Regions from separate parts of the Marinomonas sp. ABL3_031 genome, predicted to be linked through region 4. Evidence: predicted binding sites of a transcription regulator. Region 4 holds the regulator's gene; each other region holds the start of a gene.

Region 1 (3,216 bases), on a different contig from region 4:
GATCATCTCATCAGAGAATACGCCACCTTCTGTTAGGAAAGCGCGGTCATCAGATAGGCACTGAAGGGCTTCTTCTAGGCTACCAGCAACCGTTGGGATGGCAGCAGCTTCTTCAGCAGGAAGATCGTAAAGATCTTTGTCAGCAGCATCGCCAGGGTGAATTTTGTTTTTGATACCGTCAAGGCCAGCCATCAACATAGCTGCGAAAGCTAGGTATGGGTTAGCGGTTGGATCAGGGAAACGTGCTTCGATACGTTTTGCTTTCGGGCTGGCAACATATGGAATACGGATAGAAGCAGAACGGTTACGAGCTGAGTAAGCCAACATTACAGGCGCTTCGAAACCTGGAACAAGACGCTTGTATGAGTTGGTAGAAGCGTTCGCGAAGGCGTTGATTGCTTTAGCGTGCTTGATGATACCACCAATGTAGAACAAAGCTGTTTCAGATAGACCAGCGTACTGATCACCAGAGAATTGGTTTACACCGTCTTTCCAGAAAGATTGGTGCACGTGCATACCAGAACCATTATCACCTACGATTGGTTTAGGCATGAAAGTCGCTGTTTTACCGAAAGCGTGAGCGACGTTGTGTACGCAGTATTTCAATACTTGTACTTCGTCGGCTTTTTTCACTAGGGTATTGAATTTAACACCGATTTCGTTCTGACCCGCTGTCGCTACTTCGTGGTGATGAACTTCCACTTCAAGGCCCATTGTTTCCATTGCACCACACATTGCAGAGCGTAGGTCGTGATGCGAATCAACTGGTGGTACTGGGAAGTAACCGCCTTTAACGCGAGGACGGTGACCCATGTTGCCACCTTCAATTTTTTTGCCAGATGACCAAGCGGCTTCTTCAGCGTTGATTTCAACAGAACAACCAGACATGTCTGCTTTCCAGCGAACATCATCAAAGACAAAGAATTCTGGCTCAGGGCCGAAGAAAGCGGTATCACCCAAACCAGTCGATTTTAGGTATTCTTCTGCACGTAGGGCAACAGAACGAGGATCGCGGTCGTAACCCTGCATTGTAGAAGGCTCGATGATGTTACAGCGGATGATAACGGTTGGCTCTTCAGTGAAAGGATCAATCAAAGCGGTATCATCTTGTGGCATCATGATCATGTCTGATTCGTTAATGCCTTTCCAGCCAGCGATGGAAGAACCATCAAACATCTGACCATTTTCAAAAAACTCTTCATCTACAGAAGATGCTGGAATAGATACGTGTTGCTCTTTACCTTTAAAGTCAGTAAAACGAAGGTCAACCCACTTCGCGTCATGCTCGGCGATCAAGGCAAGGGTCTTGTTTGACATAGTTTTTCTCCAGTCGTAGTTTAAAGCTTTCATAGCTTTTCGTTTGATAGTGCTTCAAAGCAAAGCACAATTTCTCCAATATAAAGCACAACCTATGCCAGAAGTTTGTGCGGTCAAAAAAAGCCATAAAAAACATAAAGATAAATAATCTGTATAAAAAATATGCACAGAAGTGTGACCCATAAAAACACACAAAAACAACAAAACGCACCAAATTTGATCTATATTTTTTCTTTCGTTTTATTTTGGTGCAAATATTAAATTTTCGTATCTGGATGCTTTTCTTTATAATGCGCTCTCTTTTTAACCAGCTAACTACGAAACGCACACTTTTTATGAAATTTATTGTTAAGTTCTTCCCCGAAATCACCATTAAAAGCCGTCCTGTACGAAAAGCTTTTATTAAGCAACTTCGTCATAATCTTAAGCTGGTGTTAAAGAAACATGATGCAGACGTTGTAGTAGCAGGTAACTGGGATTTCATTGAGGTTTTATCCGATAAAGATGAGCTAAGAGACGATTTTACCGATACTCTTTCTCATGTTGCCGGTATCGCGCATTTTCAATACGTACGTGAGTTTCCACTGACTTCTCTTGATGTCATTGTTGACGAAGCGTTGGCTTCTTATGGGGATGTTTTACAAGACGCTGTTTTTGCCGTACGTGTTAAACGTGTTGGTCAACACGAGTTTTCATCCGTGGAAGCAGAACGTTATATCGGTGGTTGTTTGAAAGCCAAAAGTGGTGCTCAAGCGGTGCGCTTAAAGAACCCTGATGTGCTTGTACCGATTGATATTCGTGACGATAGAGTCTGGTTGATTGAGCAACGCGTTGAAGGGCTTGGCGGTTATCCATTAGGTTCGCAGGATTCTGTATTGTCTTTAATTTCAGGTGGTTATGATTCAACCGTAAGTTCATACTTGGCTATGAGTCGTGGCTTAAAAACGCATTTTTGTTTCTTTAATTTGGGCGGCGATGCTCATGAAATTGGCGTGAAGCAAGTGTCGAATTTTATCTGGGAAAAATACGGCTCGGCTTTGAATGTGAAGTTCATCACCATTCCATTTGAAGCAGTGGTGGGTGAAATACTGACTAAAGTCGGCAATTCTGAAATGGGCGTTATTCTGAAGCGAATGATGTTAAGAGCGGCTTCGCAAGTAATGGAAGGTGTTGGCGCAAAAGCCTTGGTGACAGGGGAAAGTATTGCACAGGTTTCCAGTCAAACCCTGGTTAATTTAAAAGTGATTGATCAGGTGACAGATGAGCTTGTTATTCGCCCCTTGATGACCACCAACAAACAAGAAATCATTGATAAAGCCATTGACATAGGTACGGCACCATTCGCTGCTAGCATGCCAGAATTTTGTGGGGTGATTTCTGTGAAGCCGACCACGCGCGCCAAAATGCATCGTATTGAACGCGAAGAAGCCAAATTTGACTTTGCTGTGTTAGAAAAGGCCATTGAAGATGCCAGAGTGATGTCGATCCAAAATGTGATGGACGATGTTGAGAAACAATATCAAGGTGAAGTGCCTGTTGTGCGTATGCCGGTGGGTGACGAAATCATCATAGACATTCGCCATCCGGACGAAGCAGAGAGAAAACCGCTTAAAGTGAGTGGCCGCCCGGTTAAAGCCATTCCTTTCTTTGCGCTGGAATCTGGCTGGGCCGACATGCCAGCGGAAACCACACACTTACTTTATTGTGGTAAAGGCGTAATGAGCCGAATCCATGCGTCTTACCTATTAGGAAAAGGCTATAACAACGTAGGCATTTACCTGCCTTAACCTTGTTTTAGGTAAAGCTCTGTATGAAGTAGAAGCCAACTCCTCAAGTTGGCTTTTTTGTTGCGCTGGATCTAGTGATTCTTTTGCAGGGTGAGGTAATTTTCTATGCCGT
Region 2 (3,216 bases), on a different contig from region 4:
AATACCAATTCGCCGCCGCTAACCCATGCTTGAATGGATTCGTTTTCTGCAACATAAGGCCAACGCACTATGCGTTGGCCTCCAGTCAGCCCAGCTCGAAAGGTAATGCTTTCAAGACCAGGCAGTTTAGGGATATCGGCACAACTGATGCTCATGAATGCTTAATGGCCGCCTTTGATTGATTTTGTGTAATCATAGAGAGTACAGCATAGACTAGGACGGCAGTGACCACCCCCACAATAGGCGGCAATACTGGTGAAGTATAAGCCGCCGCCGAGGCGATAGCATAAGCCACTAAGCCAGGCCAATGGAAGGCGGGTAAATGACTGCCAGCAAGACTTGGGTATTGACCCTTATAGCGAATCCAGAAATCCGCCATGATAATGCCACCAATAGGTGGGATAAAAGTACCGAGTAAGATTAAAAAGGGAATCAAGAAGTTGTACATACCGAAAACGGCAAGTAGGGTACCAATGGCTGCGCCGACGACCGTGACCGTTCGGCGTTTATCAGTACGCAACAAATTACAGCCAGCCACGGCAAAGTTGTAAATGGTGTTGTCTTGTGTGGTCCAGATATTCATGAACAACATTAACACCGCCAGTACCAAAAAGCCTTGCGCTAACATGACATCCACAATATCAGCTTGTTGATAGATTAGCGTGCCCAATGCGCCAGTAAGCACCATAAGTCCATTACCAATGAAAAAGGCCGCCATGGTGGCGATAATGGCAACCTTACCGCTGCTGGCAAAACGACTCCAATTAGTCGCTTGCGTGCCGCCACTGATGAAAGTGCCAATTACTATGGTCACCGCAGCAGTGAAACTCAGGCTCTCTGTGGTTTCAATATTGAGTAAACCTGCCATACCGCCCACATCTACTAAGCCGGTATAAAGACTGATTAAAATAAAGATCAGCATCAGCGGCACAGCAAATCGTGACAAGATGTCCATGCCTTTGAAACCTATCATAGCGGTAATACAAAAGGCCATACCAAATAGGATCATCAAAGGGGTTTGCCAGCTTTCGGTAATACCAGTGACTTTCACAAGCACAATGGCCAGAGTGGCAGTTCCCCAAGCGTACCAACCTATTTGAGTGAAGCCCAATACGAAGTCCGATAATTTACTGCCAATTTCACCAAAACAATAACGTCCCATCAGCACGCTGTTTAATCCGCTTTTAAAGGCAATATAAGCAAGCACAGAGGCGTAAGCGCCAAGTAAGAAATTGCCTAGTAAAATCACCCACAAGAGTTCAGAGAAAGAAAAGGCTTTACCTAAGGTTCCTCCAGCCCACATGGTGGCAGTGAAAAAGGTAAAACCCAGCAACACAAACGCCATAGGCAATAAGCCTCGACGTGCACTTTGTGGAACTTCAGATAACGGATAATCAGATTGATTCATTACACTCTCCTAATGCATCTTATGGATACTTACACATTAGTGATAAGCAACTTATGAACCAGTTTTTTAGATGAAGAGAAGATCGAAAGATTTTTGGCAATATAACCAATAAATGTTCAATCATCTTAGGCAAACTAGACAACTTTCTTCTATCTTGCTCTTATTGTCGTGAACAAATACGCTTTTTCAGTGCACTGATTTATCACTCAGATTGGTGCATAACTATTGCGTAATTAGTTTTTATTTATTGGAAAGTATTTTTCGATAGTTTTATAAATGTCCTAATGATGTGAGGAAAGCCGATTACATCCATTTGTTAGCAGCAGTCCTGAGTGGTCAGCAACTTGGGAAAACAAAAAAGTAGGAGAAGGTTATGTCTAATGAAAGCAAATGCCCATTTCACCATGGGGCTGGAATGGCAACGCAAACAGCAGGACGTGGTACCAGTAACAAAGATTGGTGGCCAAATCAGTTGAATCTTAACATTCTGCACCAACACACCAAAGAATCGAACCCAATGGGGAGCGATTTTAACTATGCTGAGGCCTTTATTAGCCTGGACCTTGAAGCAGTACGACAAGATCTGTATGCCTTGATGACAGATTCTCAAGAATGGTGGCCAGCAGATTACGGACACTATGGTCCTTTCTTTATTCGTATGGCTTGGCACAGTGCCGGTACTTACCGAACTGCTGATGGCCGTGGTGGCGCTACGTCAGGTACCCAACGTTTCGCACCACTTAACAGCTGGCCAGATAACGTTAACCTAGATAAAGCTCGTCGTCTTTTATGGCCAATTAAACAAAAATACGGTCGCAAGATTTCTTGGGCAGACTTAATGATTCTTGCAGGTAATTGCGCGTTGGAATCCATGGGCTTTAAAACCTTTGGCTTTGCAGGTGGCCGTGTGGATGTATGGGAGCCAGAAGACGATATTTACTGGGGAACGGAAACCACTTGGTTGGATGACGAACGTTATTCAGGTGAGCGTGATCTGGAAAACCCTTTGGCGGCGGTGCAAATGGGCTTAATTTACGTTAACCCTGAAGGGCCAAATGGCAAACCTGATCCTTTGGCGTCGGCATTTGATATTCGTGACACTTTTGAACGCATGGCGATGAATGATGAAGAAACCGTTGCTTTGGTTGCTGGTGGTCACACTTTTGGTAAAACTCATGGTGCCGGTGATGCGGCTCAAGTTGGTCCAGATCCAGAAGCGGCAGACATTGCCGAACAAGGTTTTGGCTGGCGCAACAGTCAGGGCAGTGGTCATGGTATCGATACCATTTCCAGTGGATTGGAAGGGGCTTGGACGCCGAATCCTATTCAATGGGACAACGGTTATTTTGACACCTTGTTGAACAATGAGTGGGAGCTAACCACTAGCCCAGCAGGGGCGACGCAATGGACACCAAAAGGTGGCGCTCTAGCCGATGCTGTGCCCGATGCACATGATGCAACAAAACGTCATGCGCCTATGATGTCGACCGCTGACATGGCACTAAAAGTAGATCCTGTCTACGCAGAAATTTCGCAACGCTTCTACGAGAACCCAGATCAGTTAGCGGATGCTTTTGCCCGTGCTTGGTTTAAGTTAACTCACCGTGATATGGGGCCGATTGAGCGTTACCTAGGACCTTTGGTGCCAAGTGAGGAATTGATTTGGCAAGATCCTATCGAAAAAAGTACGCATTCTGTCATAGATCAAAACGATATTGCTTCTTTAAAGGAAAAGATTTCTCAAAGCGGTCTATCGGTTGCACAAATGGTATCAACAGCTTGGGCATCGGCGTCTACTTACCGTGGTT
Region 3 (3,216 bases), on a different contig from region 4:
AAGACACTCAAAGCGACTTAATACTTTGCTTTCAAATGTCTCTTGCAAAGTCTCGGCTGGAATATCACCAAAAGTCATGAATACCGCATTGGAAGGATGGTAATGAGTACGATAGAAGGCCAATAGGTCTTCATAAGACAAATCTGGAATATCAGTCGGTTCACCACCAGAGTTAAAGTGGTAAGTGTTGTTCGGGAACAAGTACTTTGTTAGGGTTTGCCACAACACAGACGTAGTTGAGCTCATGGCGCCTTTCATTTCATTGAACACCACACCCTTGAAGGTCAAATCCGATTCAGGGTTAGCCGGTTCAGCGAACTCCAAACGATGACCTTCTTGTGAGAAATCCAATTCGTCCAGACGAGAAAAGAACACCGCATCCAGATAAACGTCTAACAGGTTATGGAAATCTTTCTTGTTCTTACTGGCGAACGGATAAGCCGTCCAATCAGACGAGGTAAAAGCATTCATGAAAGTATTCAAAGAACGACGAATCATCATGAAGAAAGGATCACGCACCGGAAATCGTTCAGAACCACATAAAACCGTATGTTCCAAAATATGTGCAACACCGCAAGAATCGGTTGGTACAGTTTTTAACCCCACCAAAAAAACATTCTCATCATTTTCCGATGCGATATGAAAGTGCTTTGCGCCAGTAACCTTATGCTCGAACTCCTGAACACTGGCGTTCAGAGCGTCAATAAACTCACTGCGAATAAAACGAAACGCAGCATGATGCGCGATGCGATCTGTCATTCTCTACCTCGATAGAATTAGAATACGATGACTCATAAAACAATTACCAAAACGTCAAAAGAAGACGCTTTCAACGTCGCGAAATTATATCAAAAACCTGCATTTACTTCACCAAATAAGCTGTCAGCATGGTGAACAGATTGCTGATCTTAACGCTTTTGATGTCTTTCCCAGTTTTCTAAACGGGCTTTTTCACTCTTTTTAAACAACACATACACAGCCCCCAATCCGCCATGATGACGTTGCGCGCTGTGAAAGGCCATTACCTCGTCCATATCACGGAGCCACTTATTGATGTAACTCTTTAACGTGGCTTGATTTTCAGGTGTTCGCTCACCCTTACCATGCACTATGATGCCAACTCGCACATCGTGATGAACACAATCTTTGGCAAATTGAAAGACATCTCGACGCGCCTCTTCTACCGTACGACGATGTAAGTCCAAACGCGACTCCACACCATACTTACCCTGACGCAGACGTTTAAAAACGCCATCCTGTACACCAGAACGCTTGTATTCCAACATGTCATTCGGATCAACCCGCTCAACATAATCTTTCGACAAATGATTCTTGTCTTCTTGCTTGGCTTCTAATGCTGCTTTTTGACGAGCAACGAAATCCGCTTCGCCCTGCTTTTTTCCCAAATACACTTCGGTTTTTTGCAACGGACGAATGCCTTTCACTTCCTCGGCAAATAAAGAGAAATCTTCATCCTCAGCCATAAACGACCTACCTCAAAAACGTACCATAGTGTCTTATCTCTGACCGCCAAATAGACAAAAGGCTCCCTTAGGAGCCAGTACAATTCGTTTGTGCTTGCTTTCACCGCTGCGCTCGCCACAGCGTTACTTACTGCTCATTGCAATTAATAAGACACGCTTTTATATAAAAGTCATTATAACAGCATAAACAAGCGACAACTAATTTTGCTTTGCATCAGCTAAACTTTGCACTATAAAATCGCCTACTCACCTGAAATGCACCAAAAACACCCTAAAAAATGAAAAACTTCGTAAAACTTCTTCTAATCCAGTAGAAAAAATAGACTTTTGCACTTGGCACAATAAATGCTTTATTTATTTTTGTTCGTACCCTTGGAAAGTCGAACATGACAATTTAACCAAAATAGAGAGCTAGGGTTCCGATATCAATTTATTGGTTGATATGACTGGTCCGAGAGCTTTCGACCTTGATGTTTCAAGGTTACACGGCGGGATAAAAGCCCGGGAGACCACATGGCGATTTTGCCAAGGGTACTCCATGTGTAACTAACAAACTGAAAAGGTGACTCCCTATGAAATTCTCAAAGAATAAAGTACCTGCTTTACTGTTTGCTTTACTCGCTTCCTCCCAAACCTTCGCTAAAGAAGATTTCAAAGTCTGCTGGTCCATTTATGCAGGCTGGATGCCTTGGGCTTACGCGGAGCAATCTGGCATCATTGACAAATGGGCAGACAAATACGACATCAATATTGATGTGGTACAAATCAACGATTACGTTGAATCCATGAACCAATACACAGCGGGTCAATTTGATGCTTGTACCATGGCTCAAATGGACGCCTTGACCATTCCTGCCGTTGGTGGAGTTGATAGCACAGTGTTAATCGCTGGCGATTACTCAAACGGCAATGACGCTATCATACTTTATGGTGAAGACAAGCTAGCAGACATCAAAGGCCAAGATGTCAACTTAGTGGAATACAGTGTATCGCACTATCTGTTAGCTCGTGGTTTAGAAACCGTCGGCATGAGCGAAAAAGACGTTAAAGTTGTTAATACTTCCGACGCAGACCTAGTCTCTGTTTTCGGCACAGGAGATGTGTCTGCAACGGTGACTTGGAACCCTTTGGCTAGCGAAATTCTATCCATGCCAAACACTTATGACGTTTTCAATTCATCGCAAATCCCAGGTGAAATCATTGATGGTTTGATCGTCAATACAGAAACACTAAAAGCCAATCCAGCATTGGGTAAAGCACTAACAGGTGCTTGGTTTGAAATTATGTCAACCATGTCTGGCAACAGCGACAGCGCCAAAGAAGCTCGTACTATCATGGCCGAAGCCGCCGAAACCGATTTAGCGGGTTACGACGCTCAGTTGGCGAAAACCCACATGTATTACACACCAGCAGCAGCATTGGAATTGGTCAACAGCCCTAAATTGGTTGAAACCATGAAACATGTAGCGGAATTCTCATTCGAACACGGTCTTTTAGGTGAAGGCGCGCCAAGCGCAGATATTGTTGGTATCGAAATGCCAGCTGGCACCTATGGTGATACTAATAACATCAAACTGCGTTTCGATAATACCTACATGCAAATGGCTGCCGACGGAAAACTATAGTCTGTTATCAACGCGCTTTGTCATAAGACGAAGCGCGTTATTTTAGGCCATTTGCTGAAAGGCATTATTATGAAAAAGTTCGTTAATTACTCTCCTTCTCCCGTTAG
Region 4 (3,216 bases):
CAGGTAGAGCGCCGTTAAGCAGATAACGTGCCTGCATAGTGGCCCCAGACTCAAGGGACTCACTAACTGTCTGCAGATGGCTTAACGTTTTTTCTGGCATCAAAACTACTCGTCTTCACCAAAACGATCATTAATCAAAGCCAAGACGGCTTTAATCGCTTCTTCCTCATCTTCTCCATTGGTTTTAACGGTGATTTCAGTACCTTTGCCAGCAGCGAGCATCATCATTGCCATGATGCTTTTGCCGTCAACATTACGGCCATCCTTCTCAATGGTAATATCACATGAGAAACGTGATGTGGTTTCAACCAGCTTGCCTGCAGCACGGGCATGCAGTCCAAGCTTGTTGATAATAGTGATGGATTCTTCCTGCATGCTGTTTCATCCTTATATTAAAGATTCAAAGCTAGTGTACAACTCTTTATTAGTTTGTGCGTTGCGAAGTTTTGCTAGTGCGTCTGGTGACTGCGCTAATTCTGCAATTTGCGCTAAAGTCGATAAGTGTTGATCGCATTCGTGAGGCGGTACAATTAAGGCGAAGATCAAGTCAACAGGCTGTTTGTCGACAGAGTCAAAATCAATAGGACTTTGTAGGGACATAATAACAACGGCTGTATGATTGGCAGATTCAAGACGACAATGTGGAATGGCAATGCCATTTCCTATACCGGTACTACCTAATTTCTCACGTGCCAACAAGGCGTCATAGACAGCTTCATTATCACAATGTAGACGGTTAGAAGTGATCTCCGCCAAACTTTCAAGAACACGTTTTTTGCTAACAATGTCTTGTTTAGCAAGCACAAGATCGGCTTTTAGTAGTGAATTTAATGGCATGATACTTAATACCTGTTAAATCAATCTTTTTCGTTCATTGGAAGGCGGAATATTCATCGCCTCACGATATTTGGCAACGGTACGTCTTGCTACTTGAATGCCTTGATCTGCCAAGATGGTTGCCAGTTTATTATCACTAAGTGGTTTCTTAGCAGGTTCATCAGCCACCAATTTTTTAATCATAGCGCGTATGGCGGTCGAAGAACATTCACCGCCTGATGCAGTATTAACATGGCTTGAAAAGAAGTATTTCAATTCAAAAATGCCTTTTGGTGTATGCATGTATTTTTGCGTAGTGACACGAGAAATAGTGGATTCATGCATGCCTACTTCTTCTGCAACATCGTGTAATACCATAGGTTTCATGGCTTCTTCGCCGAGTTCGAAAAAAGCAATCTGGCGACTCACAATACAACTGGCTACTTTTAACAGAGTTTCATTACGACTTTGTAAACTCTTCATGAACCATTTGGCTTCTTGTAATGAATTTTTGATGTAGCTTACATCTTCTGCAGTAGAGGCTGTGTTAGCCATGGCGGAATAGGTTTCGTTAATCTTGATCGGTGGTAAAGCATCATTATTCAATTCGACTTGCCAAATGCCGTTACGCTTTTTGACTGACACATCTGGTATGACATAATCCGTATCGTCTTCATCAATGGCCGAACCTGGACGCGGGTTAAGTTGCTGAATAAGATGAATAACTTCTTTAAGCGCTTCGTCTTTAAGCTTGGTTTTGCGGCTTAACTGCACGAAGTCTCGACTGCCTAGCAGATTTAAATAATGACTGATCAGGTTTTGTGTGCTTTTGAATAGAGGGTGGTCTTGAAATGCTTCTAATTGCACCAGCAGACAATCGCGTAAATCAATTGAGCATACACCCACAGGGTCAAAGCGTTGCAGTCTGTGTTGTACGGCTTGAATTTCATCCAATTCAAGTTCTTCTAGATCACTTGTAAGAGATTCTAGAATGTCTTCTAATGACATGCTCAGATAACCGTCAGGCTGAACGCAATCAACAATCGCGTAAGCAATCTCCAAATCACGGTCTGACATGTGGGTTAGGTTGAGTTGCCAAATTAAATGGTCTTGAATGCTCTCTGCTGGAGCATTACGACTTTCAAAGTCCATTTCATTATCGAAGCTAGTCGCATCGCTTACGGCGGCTGAGCTTTGGTAGGTATCATCCCAGTTGCTATCAATTGAAAGCTCTTCAGGGATACTTTCCGTCCATTCTGATTCTAATCGGGCTTCTTCGGCTGACTCACTGTTTGCCTTTTCTTTGCTTGTATCGTTTTCGACTTTAGATTCAATGCTAGCAGGTAAGTCGATGGCAGTTAATTCGTCGTCATCTAATTCCAGCAAAGGATTGGATTCAAGGAATTCATGAATCTCTTGTTTTAAATCCAATGTCGAAAGTTGCAGCAAACGAATGGCTTGTTGCAACTGCGGGGTCATGGTTAATTGTTGACCGAGCTTTAGCTGTAAAGACTGCTTCATGGAGCAACTCTGTCTGATTTAATAAATTGGAACGAGTTATGCATATTACTCCCTTTCTACAATAATGATAAGGGGTTACAGGCGGAAGTCGTCGCCTAAATAGACTTTTTTTACTTGTTCATTGTTAATGACTTCACTGGCATCACCAGAAGCTATGATATAACCATTGCCCACAATGTAAGCTTTGTCACAAATATCCAGCGTTTCTCTTACATTATGGTCGGTAATTAAAACGCCAATGCCGTTGTCTTGTAAATGCTTAATAATCAGCTTTATATCGCCTACAGAAATCGGATCAACCCCTGCAAAAGGCTCGTCTAATAAAATGAATTTAGGATTCATTGCCAAAGCACGTGCAATTTCGACTCTGCGACGCTCGCCACCAGACAGGGCCATGCCTAAATTTTTACGAATGTGAGTGATGTTGAATTCTTCCAGTAATGATTCTAGACGTTCCTTCTGCTCAGTTTTAGACAGTTCTTTACGGGTTTCTAAAATGGCTGAAATATTATCTTCAACGGACATTTTTCTGAAAATGGAGGCCTCTTGCGGTAAATATCCCACGCCTTTTTGGGCGCGTACATGCATAGCATCTTGAGTAATGTCTTGGTCGTCAATAAAAATCCCCCCGGCATCATTGGCAACCATACCGACTATCATATAAAAACACGTGGTTTTGCCCGCACCATTTGGGCCCAGCAAACCTACGGCTTGCCCCGATTCAACAGCAACGGAGACGTCTTTCACAACAGGGCGCTTTTTGTAGCTTTTAGCCAGATGTTTTGCTTCCAGTCGAGCCATGGGTTAGTTTGCCTTGCCTGTTTGTGGTTGTAGGGTCATTGATACGCGACCGGAATCTTTTTTCTCGGCACTGAATGT

What was found. The regulator sigma-54, encoded in region 4, starts transcription at its own class of promoters, with help from an activator protein. The targets are predictions, from matches to a motif close to TGGCACNNNNNTTGCTNT.
Region 1: glnA (glutamate--ammonia ligase) is a predicted target of sigma-54. The motif match lies at 1,400-1,417, and genes of this name have one in related genera.
Region 2: codB (cytosine permease) is a predicted target of sigma-54. The motif match lies at 1,452-1,469, and genes of this name have one in related genera.
Region 3: ACXAH2_RS15695 (putative urea ABC transporter substrate-binding protein) is a predicted target of sigma-54. The motif match lies at 1,819-1,836, and genes of this name have one in related genera.

The regions. Positions count from the first base shown of each region.
Region 1 is NZ_JBSWYU010000001.1:310,741-313,956, forward strand. Features, by position in the region: gene glnA (glutamate--ammonia ligase) at 1-1,317, opposite strand, end outside; gene thiI (tRNA uracil 4-sulfurtransferase ThiI) at 1,653-3,104, shown strand.
Region 2 is NZ_JBSWYU010000008.1:62,225-65,440, reverse strand. Features, by position in the region: gene ACXAH2_RS10365 (PucR family transcriptional regulator) at 1-155, opposite strand, end outside; gene codB (cytosine permease) at 152-1,408, opposite strand; gene katG (catalase/peroxidase HPI) at 1,782-3,216, shown strand, end outside.
Region 3 is NZ_JBSWYU010000016.1:57,855-61,070, reverse strand. Features, by position in the region: gene ACXAH2_RS15705 (insulinase family protein) at 1-759, opposite strand, end outside; gene smrA (DNA endonuclease SmrA) at 909-1,484, opposite strand; guanidine-I (ykkC/yxkD leader) riboswitch at 1,885-1,994, shown strand; gene ACXAH2_RS15695 (putative urea ABC transporter substrate-binding protein) at 2,057-3,109, shown strand; gene ACXAH2_RS15690 (ABC transporter permease) at 3,179-3,216, shown strand, end outside.
Region 4 is NZ_JBSWYU010000003.1:193,276-196,491, reverse strand. Features, by position in the region: gene mgtE (magnesium transporter) at 1-100, opposite strand, end outside; gene ACXAH2_RS05380 (HPr family phosphocarrier protein) at 106-375, opposite strand; gene ptsN (PTS IIA-like nitrogen regulatory protein PtsN) at 388-837, opposite strand; gene ACXAH2_RS05370 (RNA polymerase factor sigma-54) at 853-2,337, opposite strand; gene lptB (LPS export ABC transporter ATP-binding protein) at 2,413-3,138, opposite strand; gene lptA (lipopolysaccharide transport periplasmic protein LptA) at 3,142-3,216, opposite strand, start outside.